4 regions of the Allobosea beijingensis genome follow, and region 1 is predicted to be linked to each of the others. Evidence: predicted binding sites of a transcription regulator. Region 1 holds the regulator's gene; each other region holds the start of a gene.

What was found. Region 1 encodes LexA, which represses DNA repair genes until DNA is damaged. Its sites were predicted from a motif close to TGTTCNNNNTGTGTTCNG; they were not measured.
Region 2: a site for LexA is predicted at 1,579-1,596, ahead of ruvC (crossover junction endodeoxyribonuclease RuvC). Genes of this name have one in related genera too.
Region 3: a site for LexA is predicted at 2,874-2,891, ahead of Q9235_RS11125 (PA0069 family radical SAM protein). Genes of this name have one in related genera too.
Region 4: a site for LexA is predicted at 1,912-1,929, ahead of Q9235_RS18125 (DUF763 domain-containing protein). Genes of this name have one in related genera too.

What each region holds. Positions count from the first base shown of each region.
Region 1 covers NZ_CP132359.1:1,625,213-1,630,118, forward strand. The annotation lists gene Q9235_RS07880 (ComEC/Rec2 family competence protein) at 1-1,752, shown strand, start outside; gene lexA (transcriptional repressor LexA) at 1,746-2,453, opposite strand; gene Q9235_RS07890 (molybdopterin molybdotransferase MoeA) at 2,534-3,745, opposite strand; gene moaC (cyclic pyranopterin monophosphate synthase MoaC) at 3,745-4,227, opposite strand; gene trpC (indole-3-glycerol phosphate synthase TrpC) at 4,224-4,906, opposite strand, start outside.
Region 2 covers NZ_CP132359.1:543,411-548,316, reverse strand. The annotation lists gene Q9235_RS02735 (GNAT family N-acetyltransferase) at 1-403, opposite strand, end outside; gene ruvA (Holliday junction branch migration protein RuvA) at 400-1,017, opposite strand; gene ruvC (crossover junction endodeoxyribonuclease RuvC) at 1,043-1,558, opposite strand; gene Q9235_RS02720 (sulfite exporter TauE/SafE family protein) at 1,723-2,502, shown strand; gene Q9235_RS02715 (YebC/PmpR family DNA-binding transcriptional regulator) at 2,606-3,352, opposite strand; gene Q9235_RS02710 (TIGR00282 family metallophosphoesterase) at 3,454-4,278, opposite strand; gene Q9235_RS02705 (5-formyltetrahydrofolate cyclo-ligase) at 4,334-4,906, opposite strand, start outside.
Region 3 covers NZ_CP132359.1:2,306,454-2,311,359, forward strand. The annotation lists gene Q9235_RS11115 (site-specific DNA-methyltransferase) at 1-593, opposite strand, end outside; gene Q9235_RS11120 (ribonuclease HII) at 933-1,544, opposite strand; gene Q9235_RS11125 (PA0069 family radical SAM protein) at 1,626-2,711, opposite strand; gene Q9235_RS11130 (hypothetical protein) at 2,945-3,430, shown strand; gene Q9235_RS11135 (hypothetical protein) at 3,581-3,706, shown strand; gene ypfJ (KPN_02809 family neutral zinc metallopeptidase) at 3,889-4,776, opposite strand; gene cydB (cytochrome d ubiquinol oxidase subunit II) at 4,884-4,906, opposite strand, start outside.
Region 4 covers NZ_CP132359.1:3,794,373-3,799,278, forward strand. The annotation lists gene xth (exodeoxyribonuclease III) at 1-612, shown strand, start outside; gene Q9235_RS18125 (DUF763 domain-containing protein) at 624-1,904, opposite strand; gene Q9235_RS18130 (hypothetical protein) at 2,097-2,297, shown strand; gene Q9235_RS18135 (PAS domain S-box protein) at 2,432-4,792, shown strand; gene Q9235_RS18140 (DNA-3-methyladenine glycosylase) at 4,848-4,906, shown strand, end outside.

The DNA.
Region 1 (4,906 bases):
GTAAGCCTGCGCTCCGGCGCCGTGGCGCCGGGCGACCATATCGTCGCGACCGCGCGCCTGCTGCCGCCGCCGGGACCGGCGCGGGCGGGTGGCTATGATTTCGGTCGCGACGCCTTCTTCCGCGGCATTGGCGCCGTCGGCAGCATCTCCGGCAAGGTCGCGCTCGCGCCGGCACCCTATCCGATGCCCACCCGCCTTGCGATCGACGTCATGATCGACCGCGCCCGCAATGCCTTGACGAAGCGCATCGCCGAGGTCGGGGGCGGGCAGGGCGGCGCGGTCGCCGCCGCGCTCGTCACCGGCAAGCGCGGCCTGATCACGGAAGCCACGAACAACGACCTGCGCGCCGCCGGCATCTACCACATCGTCTCGATCTCGGGCCTGCATATGGTGCTGGCGGCCGGCACGATCTTCTGGCTGGTGCGCGCGCTGCTCGCCCTGTCGCAGACGGTGGCGCTGCACTGGCCGGTCAAGAAGCTCGCGGCAGTGGCCGCAATGCTCGGTGCGACCGCCTATTGCATCTTCTCGGGCAGCGATGTCGCGACCGAACGCTCGCTGATCATGACGCTGGTGATGCTCGGCGCGATCCTGGTCGATCGTGCGGCGCTGAGCATGCGCAATCTCGCGCTCGCCGCGATGATCGTGCTGCTGCGCGAGCCGGAAGCGCTGCTTGGGCCGAGCTTCCAGATGTCATTCGGTGCGGTCGCGGCGCTGATCGCCTTCGCCGAACGCTGGGAGAGAAGAGATCGCAGCGAGCCGCCATCGGCTTTGCCCTGGCCGCTCGGGCCGATCTGGACCGCGGCGCTCGGCATCCTCGTCACCACCATGCTGGCGACCGCCGCGACCGCGCCCTTCGGCGCCTATCATTTCCAGACCTTCAACCCCTTCGGCCTGCTCGGCAATGCCATGGCGCTGCCCTTCGTCTCGCTTTTCGTGATGCCGGCGGCGGTGTTCGGCGTGCTGGCCTATCCGTTCGGGCTGGACTGGCCAGCCTGGGCGTTGATGGGGCTCGCTTCCGACGTCGTTCTGAAAGTGGCACGCTGGGTCGCGACCATCGACCATTCCACCGTGACGCTCGCCGCCTTCGGTCCGGCTGTGCTGGCCTGCTTCGCGCTGGCGCTGCTTTGGCTGACGCTCTGGACCACGCCCTGGCGCTGGCTCGCGGCTCTGCCGCTGGTCTTCGGCGTGGCCATTGCCGGCAAGCCGGAGCGGCCGGAGATCCTGATCGAGCGTGACGGCTCCGGGTTGGCCGTGCGCGGCCCGGACGGGCGCCTCGCGATAGCGGGCAAACCCAGCCGCTTCGTCCTGCAGCAATGGCTCGCCGCCGATGGCGACAGCCGTTCACCCGACGATCCCAGCTTGCGCGCCGGCATCGCCTGCGATCGTCTGGCCTGCATCGCGCAGACGGCCGAGAAGCGCACCGTCTCCTACACGCGCGAGCGCCTCGCCATCATCGAGGACTGCCTGCGCGCCGATCTCGTCGTTACCGCCATCCCCTGGAACGGGGCCTGCAAGGCCAGGCTCGTCGAACGTATGGCACTCACGCGCGATGGCGCGACCTCGCTCTACCGGACGGCATCGGGATGGAGCAGCCGAACTTCGGAACCGACCACGGCCGATCGTCCGTGGTCCCGCCGGCGCGAGCCGCGTCCGGCTGTGTCGGCAAGCCCGCCGACCAGTCAACCCGCAACGGCGCAGCCTGCATCAGCCTCCGACACCGAAGCCGAGGTCGATACCGAGCGCCTTCAGTAGCGCCGCATCAGGTTGACGAGGCGGCCCTGGATCTTGACCCGGTCGGGGCCGAGTACGCGGGTCTCGTAGGCCGGGTTCGCGGCTTCGAGCGCGATCGAGGAGCCGCGCTTGCGCAAGCGCTTCAGCGTTGCTTCCTCATCGTCGATCAGCGCCACGACGATGTCGCCGGTATTGGCGGTGTCCTGCCGGCGGATGACGACGGTGTCGCCGTCGAGAATGCCGGCCTCGACCATCGAATCGCCGCGCACTTCCAGCGCGTAATGCTCGCCGGAGCCGAGCATGTCCGGCGGCAGCGAGACGGTGTGGCTGCGGCTCTGGATCGCGGAGATCGGCGTGCCGGCCGCAATTCGTCCCATGACGGGAATGGCGATGGAATGCCGGCTATCGTCCTCGGCGGGCCGAGGCTTGGCGACGCTCGGCTGAGCACCGAGGCCGCCTTGCACGACGGCGGGGCTGAAGCGGGGCCGCGGCTGCGGGGCGCCGAGCCCGTCCGGCATCTTGATGACTTCGAGCGCGCGCGCCCGGTTCGGCAGGCGGCGGATGAAGCCACGCTCCTCCAGCGCCATGATCAGGCGGTGGATGCCGGATTTCGAGCGCAGGTCGAGTGCGTCCTTCATCTCGTCGAAGGAGGGCGGCACGCCACTTTCGCGCAAGCGTTCCTGGATGAAGCGCAGGAGTTCATGTTGCTTGCGTGTCAGCATGGTCGCCGCCAGCCCCTCAAAGCGCAGAATCGAAACAAAGCACGAACACTATACGCGTTCTGCTTGTGTTCCGCAAGCCGCTACCGCAAGGGCAGGATCCGGCAGACATCGCCCTTCTTCGCCGGAGCGGCATGGGCCGGTCGGATCGTCAGGGCCTGCGCCCGCGCCAGCGTGCCGAGCATCGAGGAATCCTGCCGGTCGAAAGGCGTCGCGACCCAGCCCTCAGACGTCAGCGCAAGCTCCGAGCGCAGGTAGTCCTCGCGCTCGTCATTGCCGGGCATGTCGCGGCCGAGAATGGCAGGAATGCTGCGGTCGCGATCGACATCGGCGATGCCGAGCAACGCCTCGATCAAGGGCAGCACGAAGAGGTGGCCGCAGACGATCGAGGAGACGGGATTGCCCGGCAGGCCGACCACGACCATCCGGCCAAGCCGCCCGGTCATCATCGGCTTGCCCGGCCGCATCGCGATCTTCCAGAAGCCGAGAGCCATGCCGGCGCGTGTCAACGCCTCCTGTACGAGATCGTGCGCCCCGACCGAGGCACCGCCCAGCGTGATCAGCGCATCGGCATCGGCCTCGCTCGCCCTTGCGATCTTCGCAGCGAGATCGGCATGGTCGTCGCGGGCGATGCCGAGATCGAGCACGGTCCCGCCGGCCTTTTCAACCAGAGCGGCCAGCGAGAACGAGTTCGAGGCGACGATCTGGGCGCGGCCGACCGGCTCGCCCGGAGCGACCAGCTCGTCGCCCGTAGCGAGAATCGCGACCCGTGGCTTGCGCCGAACGGGCAGAGTCGGATGCGCCATCGCGGCGGCAAGCCCGAGCGCGGCGCTGTCGAGCACGCGCCCGGCCTGCAGCAGCACGTCGCCTTCGTGGAAATCGAGCCCGGCGGCGCGCAGGAATTTCCCTTTCGCCGGTGGTATCCGGACACGGATCACCGGGCTGCCGACGCCATCGGCGTCTTCCTGCATCAGGATGGTGTCCGCGCCCTCAGGCACCGGCGCGCCGGTGAAGATGCGCACGGTCTGACCTGGCCCGACGGCGCCCTCATAGGCCCGTCCGGCGGCGGATTCGCCGATGACCGAGAGCGAGACGCCTTCCGACATCTCGTCGCCGCGCACGGCGTAGCCGTCCATGGCCGAATTGGCGAAGGGCGGTTGCGTCCTCAGCGCCTTGACCTCGCCCGCCAGCACCCGCCAGGCGCATTGCGCGAGCGGCAGGGTTTCCGCACCGGTCGGCCCCGGAATGCTGTCGAGCAGTGCCTTGCGTGCGACGGGGACCGGGGTGAGTGCCATTAGCCTTGCTTCGCCTCGTAGTCGCCGGACTGGCCGCCGGATTTGTGCAGCAGGCGGATATTCTCGATCCGCATCGCCCGGTCGACGGCCTTGACCATGTCGTAGACGGTGAGACAGGCGACGGAGACGGCGGTCAGCGCCTCCATCTCGACGCCGGTCTGGCCCTTCATCTTGACCTCTGCACGCACGCGCACGCCCGGCAAAGCCTCGTCGATATCGAGATCGACGGCGATCTTGCTCAGGAGCAGCGGGTGGCAGAGCGGGATCAGTTCATGGGTGCGCTTCGCCGCCATGATGCCGGCGAGGCGCGCGGTCCCGAGCACATCGCCCTTCTTGGCGTTGCCGTCGCGCACGATCGCGATCGTCTCCGGCGCCATGACGATCTGGCCTTCGGCGATCGCCATGCGGGTCGTCTCGGCCTTGCCGCCGACATCGACCATATGCGCCTGACCTTGCGCGTCGAGATGGCTGAGCCGGCTCACGCCGCGACGGCCTTGCCGGTGAGCAGCGCCTGCGTCGCGGCGGTGACGTCGGCCTGCCGCATCAGGCTCTCGCCGACGAGGAAGCTGTTGACGCCGCTGCGGTTGAGCCGGGCGATGTCGGCATGGGTGAAGATGCCGCTCTCGCTGATCACGATCCGGTCAGCCGGGACACGCGGCGCCAGACGTTCGGTTGCCGCGAGATCGACATTGAAGCTGCGCAGGTCGCGGTTGTTGATGCCGAGCATCCTGCTTTCGAGCTTCAGCGCCCGGTCGAGCTCGGCATCGTCATGGACCTCGACGAGAACGTCCATGCCGAGTTCGCGCGCGGTCTTGTTCAAGGCCCTGGCGGTGGCGTCGTCGACGCCGGCCATGATGATCAGGATGCAATCGGCGCCCCAGGCGCGGGCCTCGTAGACCTGATAGGGCTCGTAGAGGAAATCCTTGCGCAGAGCCGGCAGGCCGGCAGCCTCGCGCGCTTCGGTCAGGAATTCAGGCTGGCCCTGGAAAGAAGGGGAATCGGTCAGCACCGAGAGGCAGGCCGCCCCGCCAGCCGCATAGGCGCGGGCGAGCGAGGGCGGGTCGAAATCGGCGCGGATCAAGCCCTTGGACGGGCTCGCCTTCTTGATCTCGGCGATCAAGGCCGGCGTACCCTGCGCGAGCTTGCCGGCCAATGCATCGG
Region 2 (4,906 bases), 1.1 Mb from region 1:
CGTCGATCGCCTCGAGATAAAGGCCCGAGAGGCGGAAGCCGCGGCGCTGGTAGAAGGTCATGCCCGGCATGTTGTCATTGGTCAGCATCGCCTTGAGCTTCTTGGCGCCGGCCTTGCGCGCCGCGAAGATGACGGCGTCGAGCATCTGGATCGCGACACCTTCGCCGGGCCTCAACGAATGGAGCGCGCAGAGATAGGCGGTGTCGCCACGGAGCGTCCAGCTCGCCAGCGCCGCGGTGCGGCCCGAAGGCTCGTAGAGGCCGAGCGCGTCGATCTCGGCGACGTCATAGACGTGGAGGTCGATCATCATGCTCTGCGAGCCCCAGCTCGCCAGCATGATGCGGCAGAGCTCGGTCTTGTCGGTGACGACGCGCAATTGAAGCTCGTCGGGCGTTTCGCTCACTTGGCCAGTTCCTTCAGGCCCAGCTTGATGAGCTGGGCCGTGCCGGCCCCATCGCCGGCGGCCTTGGCCGCAGCCGCCACGGCGGCCACCGCCTGGGCCTGAGGATAGCCGAGATTGGCGAGCGCGGACACGGCGTCGGCGATCGGCTGCGGCAGCTTCCTGTCCTCCAGCGCGCCGGAGAGCTGGACCACGCCCGGATCGATATGGCCGAAGGCCGGGGCCTTGTCCTTGAGCTCGGCGCAGAGGCGCTGCGCCAGCTTGGGGCCGACGCCCGGAGCGCGCGCGATCGCAGCCTTGTCGTTGGTGGCGATGGCAGTAGCGAGCCCACCCGGATCGAGCGTCGAGAGGATCGCCAGCGCGACCTTGGCGCCGACGCCCTGCACGACCTGCATCAGGCGGAACCAGTCGCGCTCATTGTCGGACATGAAGCCGTAGAGGCGGATCGCATCCTCGCGGACATGGGTCTCGATCGAGAGCGCGGCAGCCTCGCCGGGCTGGGGCAGGCGCTGGAGCGTGCGCGCCGAGCACTGCACGACATAGCCGACGCCCTGCACGTCGATGATGACGTGGTCCTCGCCATAGGAATCGATCAGGCCCTTAAGCTTGCCGATCATCGTCTCGTTCCCCCGGCCGCCATCATCATCCTGCCACGCGCATCTGCGCGACCAGCGCCTTCATGCCGCGATGCTGGGCATGGCAGATCGCGACGGCGAGCGCATCCGCCGCGTCGGCCGAGGAGGTCTCGGCCTTTGGCAGCAGCACCCGGATCATCGCCTGGACCTGCTTCTTGTCGGCATGGCCGACGCCGACCACGGTCTTCTTGACGAGGTTGGCGGCATATTCCGCGACATCGAGCCCGGCGAGCGCCGGCACGACCAGCGCGATGCCGCGGGCCTGGCCGAGCTTCAGCGCCGATTGCGGGTCGCGGTTGATGAAGGTCTCCTCGACGGCGGCCTCGTGCGGGCGATGCGTGACAAGAACCTTGTTGAGGCCCTCATGCAATTGCCGAAGGCGCTGGCCGAGCGGCAGGGCGCCGTCGCTCTCGACGCAGCCGCAGGCGACGAAGGAGAGCTTGCTGCCTTCCGAAATCACGATGCCCCAGCCGGTTTTCCGGAGGCCGGGATCGATGCCGAGGATGCGAATCGGAGGAGCCATGATGCCTGCAAACTAGCGGATGTTTCGGATTTGTCCCGCGCCGAGACGAGCACGCGACCGGGCGGGATGAATTCCCCTGATCGATGACATCAAAAAGGAAAGTTGTTCTTGCCGCAGGCCTGCGGGCATGGTCCGTCGCATCTTTCTTCTCCTCAGCCGGCTCCATGTCCTCGATCCTGTCTTCCTTCATGCCGGGCGTCAGCGCCGACGGCATCGCCGTCCTGCTGGCCGCGACGCTGCTCGGCGGGCTGGTGCGCGGCTTCACCGGCTTCGGCTTCGCCATGGTGTTCATGCCGCTGGCCTCGGTCGTGCTCGGGCCGGTCGCGGCGCTGGGCCTGATCTGGTTCATCGATCTGCCCTTCGCATTGCCGATCGCGGCCCGCAGCGCCAGGACGGCCGAATGGCGCGAAATCCTGCCGCTGCTGCTGACTGCGACGCTGGCGCTGCCTGCCGGCATCTGGCTGCTGATCTGGCTCGACCGCGAGACGATGCGCTGGGTGCTGGCCACGCTGGTGCTGATCGCGGTCGCATTGATGGCGTCGGGCTGGCGCTATCACGGGCGACCGACGATCCCGCTTTCGCTCGGTGTCGGCGCGCTGTCCGGGCTGTTCAACGGCATGGCCTCGATCGGTGGCATGCCGCTCGCCGTGTTCTGGCTCGGCGCCCAGCGCAACGACCGGCACAAGACGCGGGCCAACCTGCAGGCCTTCTTCGGCGTCTCGACGCTGATCAGCGGCGCGGTGCTATGGTGGAAGGGAATCCTGACCGGAGGCGCCTTGCTGATGGCAGTGCCACTCTTCGCCGTCTACGGCATCGGGCTCTGGGCCGGCACCCATGGCTTCCGGCTGGCCTCGGAGGAGACGTTCCGGCGCGGGGCCTATCTGGTGATCTTTCTCAGCGCGCTGATCAGCCTGCCGCTCTGGGACGTGGTGATCGGGCGGTAGGAGACGTCGCGGAGCATCCGCGTTTTCAGCGCTATGGCGAGGCTGCAAAGACGCAAATGGCCGGGACGAGCCCGGCCATGATGCAGAAGGCGTTGGCTTCGGCTCAGGCGCTGAGCTTGGCCATGATGTCGTCGGCGATCTCGAAATTGGCGAAGACGTTCTGGACGTCGTCGTCGTTGTCGAGGGCTTCCATCAAACGCATCATCGAGGCGGCCTTGTCTTCGTCGAGCGGGGCGCTCGTCGTCGGGCGCCAGACGGGCTTGGCAGAGGCCGGAGCACCCAGCGACGCTTCGAGCGCCTTGGAGACCTCGTTCAGAGCATCGAAGGCGCAGAGGATGGTGTGGCCGTTCTCGTCCGAGATCACATCGTCGGCGCCGGCCTCGATCGCGGCTTCCATCACCTTGTCGGCGTCGCCGGCCTCGGACGAGTAGCTGATCTCGCCGACGCGGTTGAACATGAAGGAGACGGAGTTGCTCTCGCCCAGCGCACCGCCCGACTTGGTGAAGTAGGAGCGCACGGCGGAAGCGGTGCGGTTGCGGTTGTCGGTCAGCGCCTCGACGATGACGGCGGCGCCGCCCGGGCCGTAGCCCTCGTAACGGACCTCGTCATAGTTGTCGCCTTCGCCGCCGGCGGCCTTGTTGATGGCGCGCTGGATGTTGTCCTTGGGCATGTTCTCGGCGCGCGCGGCAAGCACGGCCATGCGCAGGCGCGGGTTCATGTTGATGTCGGGCATGCCCAGCTTGGCGGCGACGGTGATTTCGCGGGCCAGTTTCGAGAACAGCTTGGAGCGCACGGCATCCTGCTTGCCCTTGCGGTGCATGATGTTCTTGAACTGTGAATGGCCGGCCATGGGAGCTCGTTACCTTCAGAGGTTGCGGCGGAAAGCGCTGGAAGCCGGCCTTATAGGCGCCGGCTCCGCCCGCGCGCAAGCGCTGCGCGGGCCGTAAAGCGTCAGGAAATCCAGGCTTCCGGCACGGCCTGGCTGAGATGCGGGCCGACGCGCACCGCCCAGACCGCTTTGGCCAGGCCGGTCGCATCGTCGATATCGACCGCGACGCCGGAGAGCGTGCCTTCGCCGGTCGCCGGCTCGAGGCGGGCGCCAGGCACCTTCTGCAGGAAGCGGCGCACCGGCTCGTCCTTCTGCATGCCGAGCACGGAATCGTAGTCGCCGCACATGCCTGCGTCGGACTGGTAGGCCGTGCCGGCGGGCAGGATGCGGGTGTCGGAGGTCGGTGCATGGGTGTGGGTGCCAACGACGAGGCTGGCGCGGCCGTCCAGGAAATAGCCCATGGCCTGCTTCTCGCTGGTCGCCTCGGCATGGACGTCGACGATGACGGCGTCCGCGACTTCGCCGAGCGGGCAGGCCGAGAGCTCGCGCTCGACCGCCGCGAAGGGATCGTCGAGCGCATCCATGAACAGCCGGCCCATGACGTTGACGACGAGGACGCGGGCGCCATTGCGCGCCTCGATCACGGCGGCGCCGCGGCCGGGCGTGCCGGGCGGGTAATTGGCCGGGCGGATCAGCCGGTCCTGCCTGTTGATGAAGACGAGGGCCTCGCGCTGGTCCCAGGAATGGTTGCCGAGCGTCACGACATCGGCGCCGGCGGCGAGGATCTCGTCGCAGATCGCCTCGGTGATGCCGAAGCCGCCGGCGGAGTTCTCGCCGTTGATGACGACGCAGTCGAGCTTCCAGGCCTCGCGCAAGGCAGGGAGCCGCTCCTGAACCGCAATCCGGCCGGGGCGGCCGACGATATCGCCGAGGAAGAGAAGACGCATGAAACAGACTCGAAAACCGTGAAGGCTTTCTCCCTCGCGCGAAGGCGCGCGGGAATCAACCGCAACGAATCGCTTCGCGCTCGGTCACGATCCAGTCGAGGCGCCGGTCATGCGGTTCGTCCGGGACGGCGTCGACCTCCTGTGCGGCGTAACCGATGCCGATGCTGACGGTCGGGCCGAGCTCGGTCAGAGCACGGTCGTAATAGCCCTTGCCGTAGCCGATACGGTAGCCGCGCCGGTCGAAGGCAGCGAGCGGCACGAGCAGGATCGCAGGGTTCAGCTCAGACTGGTCGGGCGTGGGAACCAGCGTGCCGAAGCCACCGGGCACGATCGGTTCATAGGGCGCCCAGCGCCGGAAGACCATGCGCTTCTCGACGATCGCCGGCAGGCAGAGCGGCAATCCGCGCTCGCGAAGGGCTTCGAGGATCGGGCGGGGATCGGCCTCCGAGCGCATCGGCCAATAGGCGGAAACCGGGCCGCTGCTGCCCTTCCAGACGGGCAGGCTCAGCGCATGGGCTGCGATCCCGGCATCCCATTCCAGCCGGTTGTCGAGATCGAGCGCGTCGCGGCGGGCCAGCGCCTCGGCGCGGAGGATCGCCTTGCGCGGGGAGGGCGTGACCAGCGTGTC
Region 3 (4,906 bases), 680 kb from region 1:
CCCTTCAGCGCCTCGTAATGGAAGGTGTATTTCGAATTCTCGCCGCGCGCCGCCCAGATCAGCGTCTCATGCGCATTGGTGAAGCGCCGGCCACGGAAATTCGGCATCGGATTGGCCTTGCGCCAGACGATGTCGTTCAGCATCCAGAAGCCGAGATCCTGCAGTGTCGCGCCGACACGGAAGATGTTGTGATAGCTGCCGATGACCCACAGCGCTCCGTCCGGCTTCAGGATGCGGCGCGTGGCCGAAAGCCAGTCGCGGGTGAAGCGGTCGTAGTCGGAGAAGGAGGCGAACTTGTCCCAATCGTCGTCGACGGCATCGACGAGGCTGTCGTCGGGCCGGCGCAGATCGCCGCCGAGTTGGAGATTATAGGGAGGATCGGCGAAGATCAGGTCGACGCTCGCCGGAGGCAGGGCGTTCATCGCCGCGACGCAGTCGCCGACGAGAATCTGATCGAGCGGCAGCTCCCGAGGGGTGCCGGTTTGTTCGGGAAGGCCCTTGGCCTTCATCCGAGCCCCCAGTGCAGGCCGTCCGGTACGCGAAACCTGAATCCGGACGGGAGCACTGGCGGTCCCGGTACGCAGAATACCCATGACGCCAAGACCGTTACGCAACTTCAACGAGGGCGATATTGGTCAGACAGGGTAAAGGTCGGGTTTCCGCTTTGAAAAAAATGCGTGTCATTCTGGGGCTGCAACTTTTGCCTAGCCCTTTGGGAATCAAGAGAAATTCGTAAACGGACGTTAAGGTTTGGGGCTGCCGTTGCGGCAGACTGCCAGACGGCCCGCTCCCCATTTCGGCTGGAACAGGCCGTCATGCTCGGGTTTGACCCGAGCATCTCGTGACCAGCGGATGCCGGAGCCTCCTTGAGCCCGAGATTCTCGGATCTGCGCTTCGCTCCGCCCGGGAATGGCGCGTGAGGCGAGGGAACTCTATCGGAACCAGACGCCCTTCACTGGCGCGAAGGAATAGCGGTGCTCGGGGCAGGGGCCGTGTGCGGCGATCGCCTTGCGATGCTGCGGCGTCGCGTAGCCGACATGGCCGGAGAAACCATAAGCCGGATAGCGCTTGCACAGCCGCGCCATCATCCGGTCGCGCGTCACCTTGGCGACGATCGAGGCCGCCGCGATCGAGGCGATCTGCCCGTCGCCCTGGATGATCGCTTCGCAGGAGCAGGCGAATTGCGGGGGGTCGTTGCCGTCGACCAGGACGTGAAGCGGCGCAAGAGGCAGGCCGGCGACGGCCCGGCGCATCGCCAGCAGGGTCGCCTGGCGGATATTGATGGCGTCGATTTCGATCGCCGTCACGCTGGCGACGGAGACGGCCAGCGCCCGCTCCATGATCTCGCCGAAAAGCTCCTCGCGGATGGACGCCGGCAGCTTCTTCGAATCGTCGAGGCCGTGAGGAACCCGTGCGGGATCGAGGACCACAGCAGCCGCAACCACCGGCCCCGCGAGCGGCCCGCGCCCGACCTCGTCTATGCCGGCCAGCGGCCACAGGCCGTTGGCGATGGCGGAGGTCTCGCGGTTGAAATCGGCGGGCATGGCGGGGTTATGCAGCAGAGTGGGGCGCGGGGCCAGAGCGGCCTGAACGCGCTCCACCGTTCAGGCTGGTGAGCCAATGCCTCAAAACAAGCTCAACTGCGCCTTCTCCTTCTCAGGCTTCACGAAGAGATCGGTCCGCAGCCGGCGCCGCGTCGCGTTGAACCCGATGCGTTCGGCCGCCATCTCGAAGCGCCGCCCGATCATCCAGGCATAGGGGCCGGAGCCGACCATGCGCTGGCCCCATTGCGAATCGTAATCCTTGCCGCCGCGCGTCGAGCGGATCAGCGACATCACGTGGCGCAGCTTGTCGGGATGATGCGTCAGCAGCCATTCCTGCACGATGTCGCGGACCTCGAGCGGCAATCTCAGCAGGACATAGCCCGCGGCCTCCGCGCCCGCTGCCTTCGCCGCGTCGAGGATGCGCTCGATCTCGTGCTCGTTGATCGCCGGGACGATCGGCGCAACCAGCACCGTGACGGGAATCCCGGCCTCGGACAGCTTGCGGATCGTCTCCAGGCGCTTGGCCGGCGAGGCGGCGCGGGGCTCCATGCCGCGCGCTGTCTTCGGATCGAGCGTCGTCACCGAGAGCGCGACCTTGACCAGCCCCTTCTCCGCCATCGGGGCGAGGATATCGATGTCGCGCTGCACCAGCGCCGATTTCGTGACGATGCCGACCGGATGGTTGAACTTCGCCAGAATCTCCAGGATCTGGCGCATGATCCGGAGCTTCCTTTCGATCGGCTGATAGGCGTCGGTATTGGTGCCGATCGCGATCGTGCGCGGCTGGTAGGAGGGGGAGGAGAGTTCCTTTTCCAGAAGCGCCGCCGCGTCCGGCTTGGCCGTCAGCTTGCTCTCGAAATCGAGGCCGGGGGACAGGCCGAGATAGGCATGGGTCGGCCGCGCGAAACAGTAGACGCAGCCATGTTCGCAGCCGCGATAGGGATTGATCGAGCGATCGAAGGAGATGTCCGGCGAGTCGTTGCGCGTGATGATGGTGCGCGCCTTCTCATAGGCGATCTCGGTCGAGAACGGCGGCGACTCCTCCAGCGAGCCCCAGCCGTCATCCTCGGTGACGCGCTGCTCGGTCTCGTAGCGCCCGCCGGGATTGATCGTGGCGCCGCGCCCGCGCCGCCGCTCGGGATCGATGCGATGACCGATATAGGCCATCGGATCGGCAGGGGCGACGACCGGCGCCGAGATGATCGGCTCCCTGTCGGCCCGCCGCAGGGGCTGCGCCGCCGGGAAGGGCCGTGAAGTGGGTCTGGCCTGTGGCATGGTTTTCGAACCGCGTCGCGCGCCGGGAATCGGCACATTCTGGTCTCAGGTAGAGTGAACATATAGAGAACAAAAGGCAAGTGGCGGGATTGTGGCGTGCTGCGATGCGGCATAGGATTTCGCTCATGCTCACAGCCGTGATCCGCAGCGATGGTTCCCAGCAGGCGCTTGCCGCGACGCTCGCCGTGCTGATTCCGGCAGTGGCGGAAGGCTTCCTCGGCCACGCCGTTCTCGCCGACACGGTCGGCTCGCCCGAGACCGAGCGGGCGGCTGACGCGACGGGCGCCCGCTATCTCCGCACGAACCATGAGCAGGCCTGGCGGGATGCCGCCGCCCATGCGCGAGGCGATCGGCTGGTCCTGTTCGAGGCCGGCGATGTGCCGCAGGCCCATTGGGTACAGGCGGTGGAGCGCCATTTGCTGGTCGCGGCTGGCAGGCCGGCGCTGATTCCGTCGCGCGGGGTCGCTGCGGCTCTGCGCGAGAGAATCGCGTTCTCCATCGGCGGTCGCGGGCTTGCGGCAGGGCTGGTCATGCCCAAGGCGATGGCGCTCGCCGGCCGTATCGAGCGGGCTCCGGTGCGGCTGCCGGTCTTGCGGGAGCGGGCGCGCTAGGCTGCTCCGGCAGGCTGCGATGCCGCGAATTCGCTATGCCGGCTACGCATGGCGGAGAGCATTTTGCCTGGGAACTTGTGCATTGCAGCATAAGTTTATATGTTGACGGTCGCCTGAAGCACCTCCCTCAGACATCGAAAGGAGAGACCCATGCTGGAACGGCACGATTCCTGTTCTGCGCTCGAAGCGGAGCGCGATGAGGACAAGCGCGAGGAGCAGAAGGAGGACGAGGATACGTTCTCGCCTCGCGTTCACCAGGAAGGATTCTGGAGCTGACGGCTCCATGAAAACAACGCGGAGGGCTGGATGAAAGCCCTCCGCGCCAAATGCGAAAGCAGAACGGGCCCTGTTTGGGCCCGTTCTGCTTTCGAGGCCTGGTCGGAACAGCCCCTGCCTCTGGCGGCTGCAATTTCGCTTCACGATGAAAGTCGACGCGGGCCTGGAAGGCGAATGCTGCGCTAGACCTGATTCCGGAACGTGTCGCAGCTCTGCATCGAGCCGGACTGGAAGCCCGTCGTGAACCATTTCGTGCGCTGCGCCGAGGAGCCGTGCGTGAAGGAATCCGGCACGACCGTGCCCTGTGCCGCCTTCTGCAGCTTGTCGTCGCCGATGGCGGAGGCAGTCCGCATCGCCTGCTCGATATCGCCCTGGTCGAGCCGACCCATCGCCTGGATGTTGCGAGCCCAGACGCCGGCGAAGCAGTCCGCCTGCAATTCGATGCGCACCGAGATCGCGTTCGCGTCGCGCTCGGAGGAGCGCTCGCGGATCTGGTTCGCCTTGGGCAGGATGCCGAGCAGGTTCTGGATGTGGTGGCCGACCTCGTGGCCGATCACATAGGCATAGGCGAAATCGCCGCCGCCGCCGAGCTTGCGCTGCATCTCCTGGAAGAAGGAGGTGTCGAGATAGATCTTCTTGTCGACCGGGCAATAGAACGGCCCCATCGCCGATTGCGCGGTGCCGCAGCCGGAGCGGTCGACGCCTGAGAACAGCACGAGCCGGGGCGGCTGGTAGCGGGTATTGGCCTGCTGCGGCAGAAGCTTCGACCAGATGTCCTCGTTCTGCGCCAGCACGGCCGAGACGAAGCGGCCCATCTGGTCTTCCGGCGGGCCGGAGGAGCGGCGCGTCTCCTGGGTCTGCTCGCGCCCGCCGATGCCGCCGATCAGTTCGGCTCCGCCGATGAGCAGGCGCGGATCGATGCCGAGCGCCCAGCCGAGCAGGCCGAGCACCACCATCGTGCCGATGCCGACACCGCCTCGTCCGCCGGGCATGCCGGCGAAGCCGCCGCCACCGCCGCCTCCGCGCCTGTCCTCGAGGTTATCGGACTGGCGATAATCTTCCCATTGCATGAAGGCGTCCTCGGCGAAGCTCCTCCGCAATCTCGCCGGGAGAGGCGGGGAACTCAAGTCGTCTTTGCAGGCTGCTCCTGAACGCGGGGTGACTGCGGCGGTTCCCGTCAATGATAGCCGCTGTCGATCC
Region 4 (4,906 bases), 2.2 Mb from region 1:
CAGAAGAGTTGGAACGGCGTCGCCATCCTGGCACGCGGCAGCGATCCCATCGAGACCCGCCGCAGCCTGCCCGGCCATGCGGGCGACCAACAGAGCCGTTATATCGAAGCCGCCGTGCAAGGCGTGCTGATCGGTTGTCTCTACCTTCCGAACGGAAATCCGGCGCCAGGCCCGAAACTCGCGTACAAGCTGGACTGGCTCGCACGCCTCGCAGACCACGCCGCAGAGCTACTGGCGCATCGCGTTCCGGTCGCGCTCATTGGTGACTTCAATGTCATTCCGACCGAGCGAGACGTCTACAAGCCCGAGCGCTGGCTGGGCGATGCTCTATTTCGTCCCGAGGTCCGGCGCGCCTTCGAGGCGCTTCTCGCGCAAGGCTGGACGGACGCATTGCGCAAGCTTCACCCCGAAGACCGCATCTACACATTCTGGGATTATTTCAGAAACGCATGGGGACGCGATGCCGGCCTACGCCTTGACCATCTGCTTCTGAGCCCGGATCTGGTCGCGCGTCTGGAAGCGGCGGGTGTCGATCGCCACGTGCGTGGCTGGGACAAGGCCAGCGACCATGCCCCCGCCTGGATTCGACTCGCGGCCATAGCGCTGCAGTAGCGAGGGGTATCCTACCGACGTCGGAATTTCGCCTCGTTGTCTTTTTCGCAGCCTCCATCCGGCCTCTCCCATCCGAAGACGCTTCGGCCGCCGTACTCCGGCGAGCGTCGGCGCTCCTCGGCGACATACTCGACGAGCGTCGGACCTGTCGCACTCTGTTCCAGCCGGCGACTCTCGCCGTCCAGCCGCGCGATCGCGGCAAGGCGATCCTCCTGACCGAGCTTCGCCCGGTCGACGGCCGAACGAAGGACACCGATCGTCTGATCATAGACCTTGGTCGGTACGGCGAAGGGCTGGCGATCCTTGCCGCCATGCGCGAGCGAAAAGCGCGCGGGATCACTGAAACGGCATGGCGCACCATGCAGCACTTCCGCGACCATCGCGAGAGAGCGTACGGTACGAGCACCAATGCCGGGCACGAGCAGAAGCTCGGAAAAATCGCTCGGGCCCCGGTCGGCCGCGGCGGCAAGCGCACCATGAAGGCGGCGCGCCATGACGTCTTTGGGCTTCACATCATGATGCGAAGGCATCACGAGATGCGGCAGGGTTAGTTGCGGAGCCACTTGATCGGCGCAAGCGCGCTTCGGTTGGAGCGCAGCTAGCTCTCTGACGATCGCATCAGGCCCTTCGTCGCGAAGCATCGCGACCTGCGCCGTACGGGCACGATCCGCGCGTGCATCCGTCAGGTTGACGATATTACCGGTGCTACGGCCCTCGATCGCCGCATGAGGCGCCTCGACGAAGCTGCCGAGCCCCTCGGAATGCCAGTGATAACGCCGCGCCATCCCGCCATCGCCATTCATGCCCTGCTGCACGACCGTCCAGTGCCCGTCATCCGTCACGAAGAAGCCGTGCAGGTAGAGGTCGAAGCCGTCCTGCACCGCGGCGCTGTCGACCTTCGCGACGAGCCGGCTCGCCTGAGCCAGCGCCGCTCCGTCGAACCCGACCTTCCCACCGATCTGCTCCAGCTCCGCCGGGGTGCGGCGGGACTGGTTGCCGCGTCCGCCGCAGACATGGAGCCCGAGCTCGCCGGCGAGCGGCGTCAGGCCGCGCTTCAAAGCCCCGATCACGCTGGTCGTGATGCCCGAGGAGTGCCAGTCCATTCCCATGATCGCGCCGAAGGACTGGAACCAGAAGGGATGCGCGAGCCGCCGGAGTAACTCGTCGCGACCGTAGTGCTGGATGATCGCCTCGCAGATCACGCTGCCCAGCCTGGCCATGCGCTCGCCCAGCCAGGGCGGAACGCGGCCGTAATGCAGGGGAAGATCAGCGCTGCCTGATCGGCGTGTCATGAAGTTCCGGAACAAATAAAGAACGATCAGTCGGTATAGGCTCTCGCAGGCTCTCGCGCCAGCCTGAATTCAGCCCGACGGCTTCGATGGGGCAAGCAACCGGTGCCCTTGAACAATCTGCAGGTGGTGGAACAGCGAGGCCGCTCGGGCGTCCTGACTCTGGAGCCCAGAGGGCGATGACGATCCATTTGAGTGGATACCACCAGCATGGCCAATGGCAATCGCGAAGCTCTCAACGACCAGATCGCTCTCCTGCGCCGGCAGGTTTCGGATTTGACCCAACTCGCGGCAGCCGCCTCCGGAGCCGCGCAGGAAGAAAACCTGCAGGAGCAGATCAACGCCAAGCAGGACCATCTCAACGAGCTCCTGAAGCTGCGTGGCGATGTGGGCTAGCGATACGATCGCGATCGAAGACGGTTCCACTCCCTGCTGGCCATGCTGGCGGGCAGGGGCCGATGAGCGACTGCTGATGCGAAACCCGCCGGGTTTAGGTAGGATGGCTCATCCGCAGCGGAGACATCGTCCGCATGGATAAGCCGATCGCACATCGCCAAGGTTTCCCCGACAGCTTCACGGCAAGCTTGGTCGCGCTCATGCCCGCGGCGGTCTATACTTGCGATGCTGCCGGTCGCCTCACCTTTTTCAACCGGAAAGCCGTCGAGATCTGGGGACGCGAGCCGCCGCTTGGGGACGATCAGGAACGATATTGCGGTTCGTTTCGCATGTGGACGCCGGACGGCCACCTGCTGAGGCATGAGGACTGCCCCATGGCGGATGCGCTGCGGGATGGCCGAGCGGGGCGCGATCCGGAGGTGGTGATCGAGCAGCCGGACGGCACGCGCCTGATCGCCAACGTGAATATTGACCCGATCTTTGACGATGCCGGCAACATAACGGGCGCAATCAACGTCTTCGTGGACGTTACGGATCGCAAGCGCAACGAGGCGCTGCTGGCGAGCCAGCGAGAGGCTCTCGAATGCGCCTTGAACGGAGAGCCTCTCACGGCATCATTAGGCATTTTGGGAGGTGCGGTAACAGCTCAGTACGGTTGCGGCACCCGCTTCGCGTTTTATCTCGCTAATGACGAGAGAACGTCGCTCCGGCACGTCGTCGGCATGTCGGAGGACTATGCCGCGGCCGTGGATGGCTTCCTGATCGGGCAGGATTCGCTCGCCAGCAGCCTTGCAACTGCCACAGGCGAAGCAGTTCTGACGACCGATGTCGAGGAGGAGGTGTGCTCGGAGCCATGGCGCGAGATGGCCCGTCGCTTCCAGTATCGCGGCTGCTGGAGCTTTCCGATCCATTCCCGCAAAGGGGAATTTGTCGGCACGTTCGCTCTTTACTGGCCGCAGCCGGCAAAAGCGGGCTCCTCGGATATCGAGGTTGCGAACCTCGTCACCAACACGGCCGGCATCATCATCGGCCGCGACCTCGAAGCGAGGTATCGCAGGGCTGCCGAAGCGTCGCTTCGCGAAAGCGAGGAGCGCTTCCAGCAGCTAGGCGCCTCTTCCTCGGATGCCATCTGGGTCAGAAATGCCCATAGCTGGGACTTTGAATATGTCAGCCCGGCAGTGCAGACGATCTTTGGCGTCACCCCGCAGGCGGTGCTAGCCGACGCCAGGCTGCTCAACGCCCTGATCATCCCTGAAGAACGTGATGAAGCTTCGAGGAATGTCGAGCGCGTCAGCGCTGGCGAGGTCGTCGTCCAGGAATACCGTATTCAGCGGGCGGGCGACCTCGCGTTTCGCTGGATCCGAAGCACCGGATTTCCGCTTTGCGGTGGCGACGGTGACATCCAGCGCATCGGGTCGATCGCGCAGGACATCACTGAAGCGAAACTCGCGGCCGGACACCAAGCCACTCTGCTCGCCGAGCTTCAGCACCGCGTGCGCAATGTCCTGGCCATCGTGCGTTCGGTCACTGTGCGAACCGGAGAACGAGCCTCAAGTGTGCAGGATTACGCCGATATCCTATCTGGCCGGCTCCTGGCTCTGGCGCGGGTCCAGGCCCTCCTCACACGCGGCGCCAATCTCAGCGTGAATATCAGAGATGTCGTTCATGACGAGGTCAGCGTGCAGGCACAGCACGAGGGGCAGTATTGGATCGAAGGGCCGGACATTTCCCTCTCTCCCAAAGCGGCGGAGATCTTGACGCTGGCGGTTCATGAGCTCGGCACCAACGCGATGAAGTACGGCGCCCTGTCCGTAGCCGACGGGAGGGTCAAGGTGGAATGGGCCACCTTCGTCAAGCGCGGCATCCCCTGGCTCCGCTTCGTATGGACGGAAAGCGGATCAGCCGCAGCGCCAATTGCCGCGGCAACAGTGCCGCGACGACGAGGATTTGGCCGCGAGCTGATCGAAGCTCGCGTACCCTACGAACTAGGCGGGCAGGGGAGCGTTGTCATCGAAGCAGGCAAAGCCCAGTGCCACCTGGAGTTCCCGCTGGCTGACGGTGCGAGCGTCTTCGAGACGGGAGCGCCGCAGAGATTGACCGTATTTGGAGGAGCACTCGACATGACGGGGGCACCGGATCTCCACGGCTACCACATTCTGATCGTGGAGGACGAGTACATCGCCACCGATACCGCGCGCGCACTTCAGGGGGCCGGCGCGACGGTTATCGGTCCTTGCGGAAACGAAGTGGCGGCTCAGGCGGAATTGGCCATGCAAACGCCGGATGCCGTGGTCCTTGATATCAATCTCGGTCATGGTGCGTCGTTCAAGCTCGCCGAGCATCTGCAGGAAAACGGCATTCCCTTCGTTTTTGTCACCGGCTACGACGCCGATATCATTCCTCCCGACTTCGCAGGCGTCGAGAGGCTGGTGAAACCGCTGCAACTTCGGCAAGTCGTGGAAGCGATTTCGCGCTTGCTGCAGGCAACGGTCTGACGCACCAAAACAACGATCGCCGTTGCAGGCTTCGCCCTCGGCGCAGAGAAACAAAATGCTTGGAGTTTCCACGGGACTGTCGACGCTGAACGCATTCGAACTCGCCCCTAGACT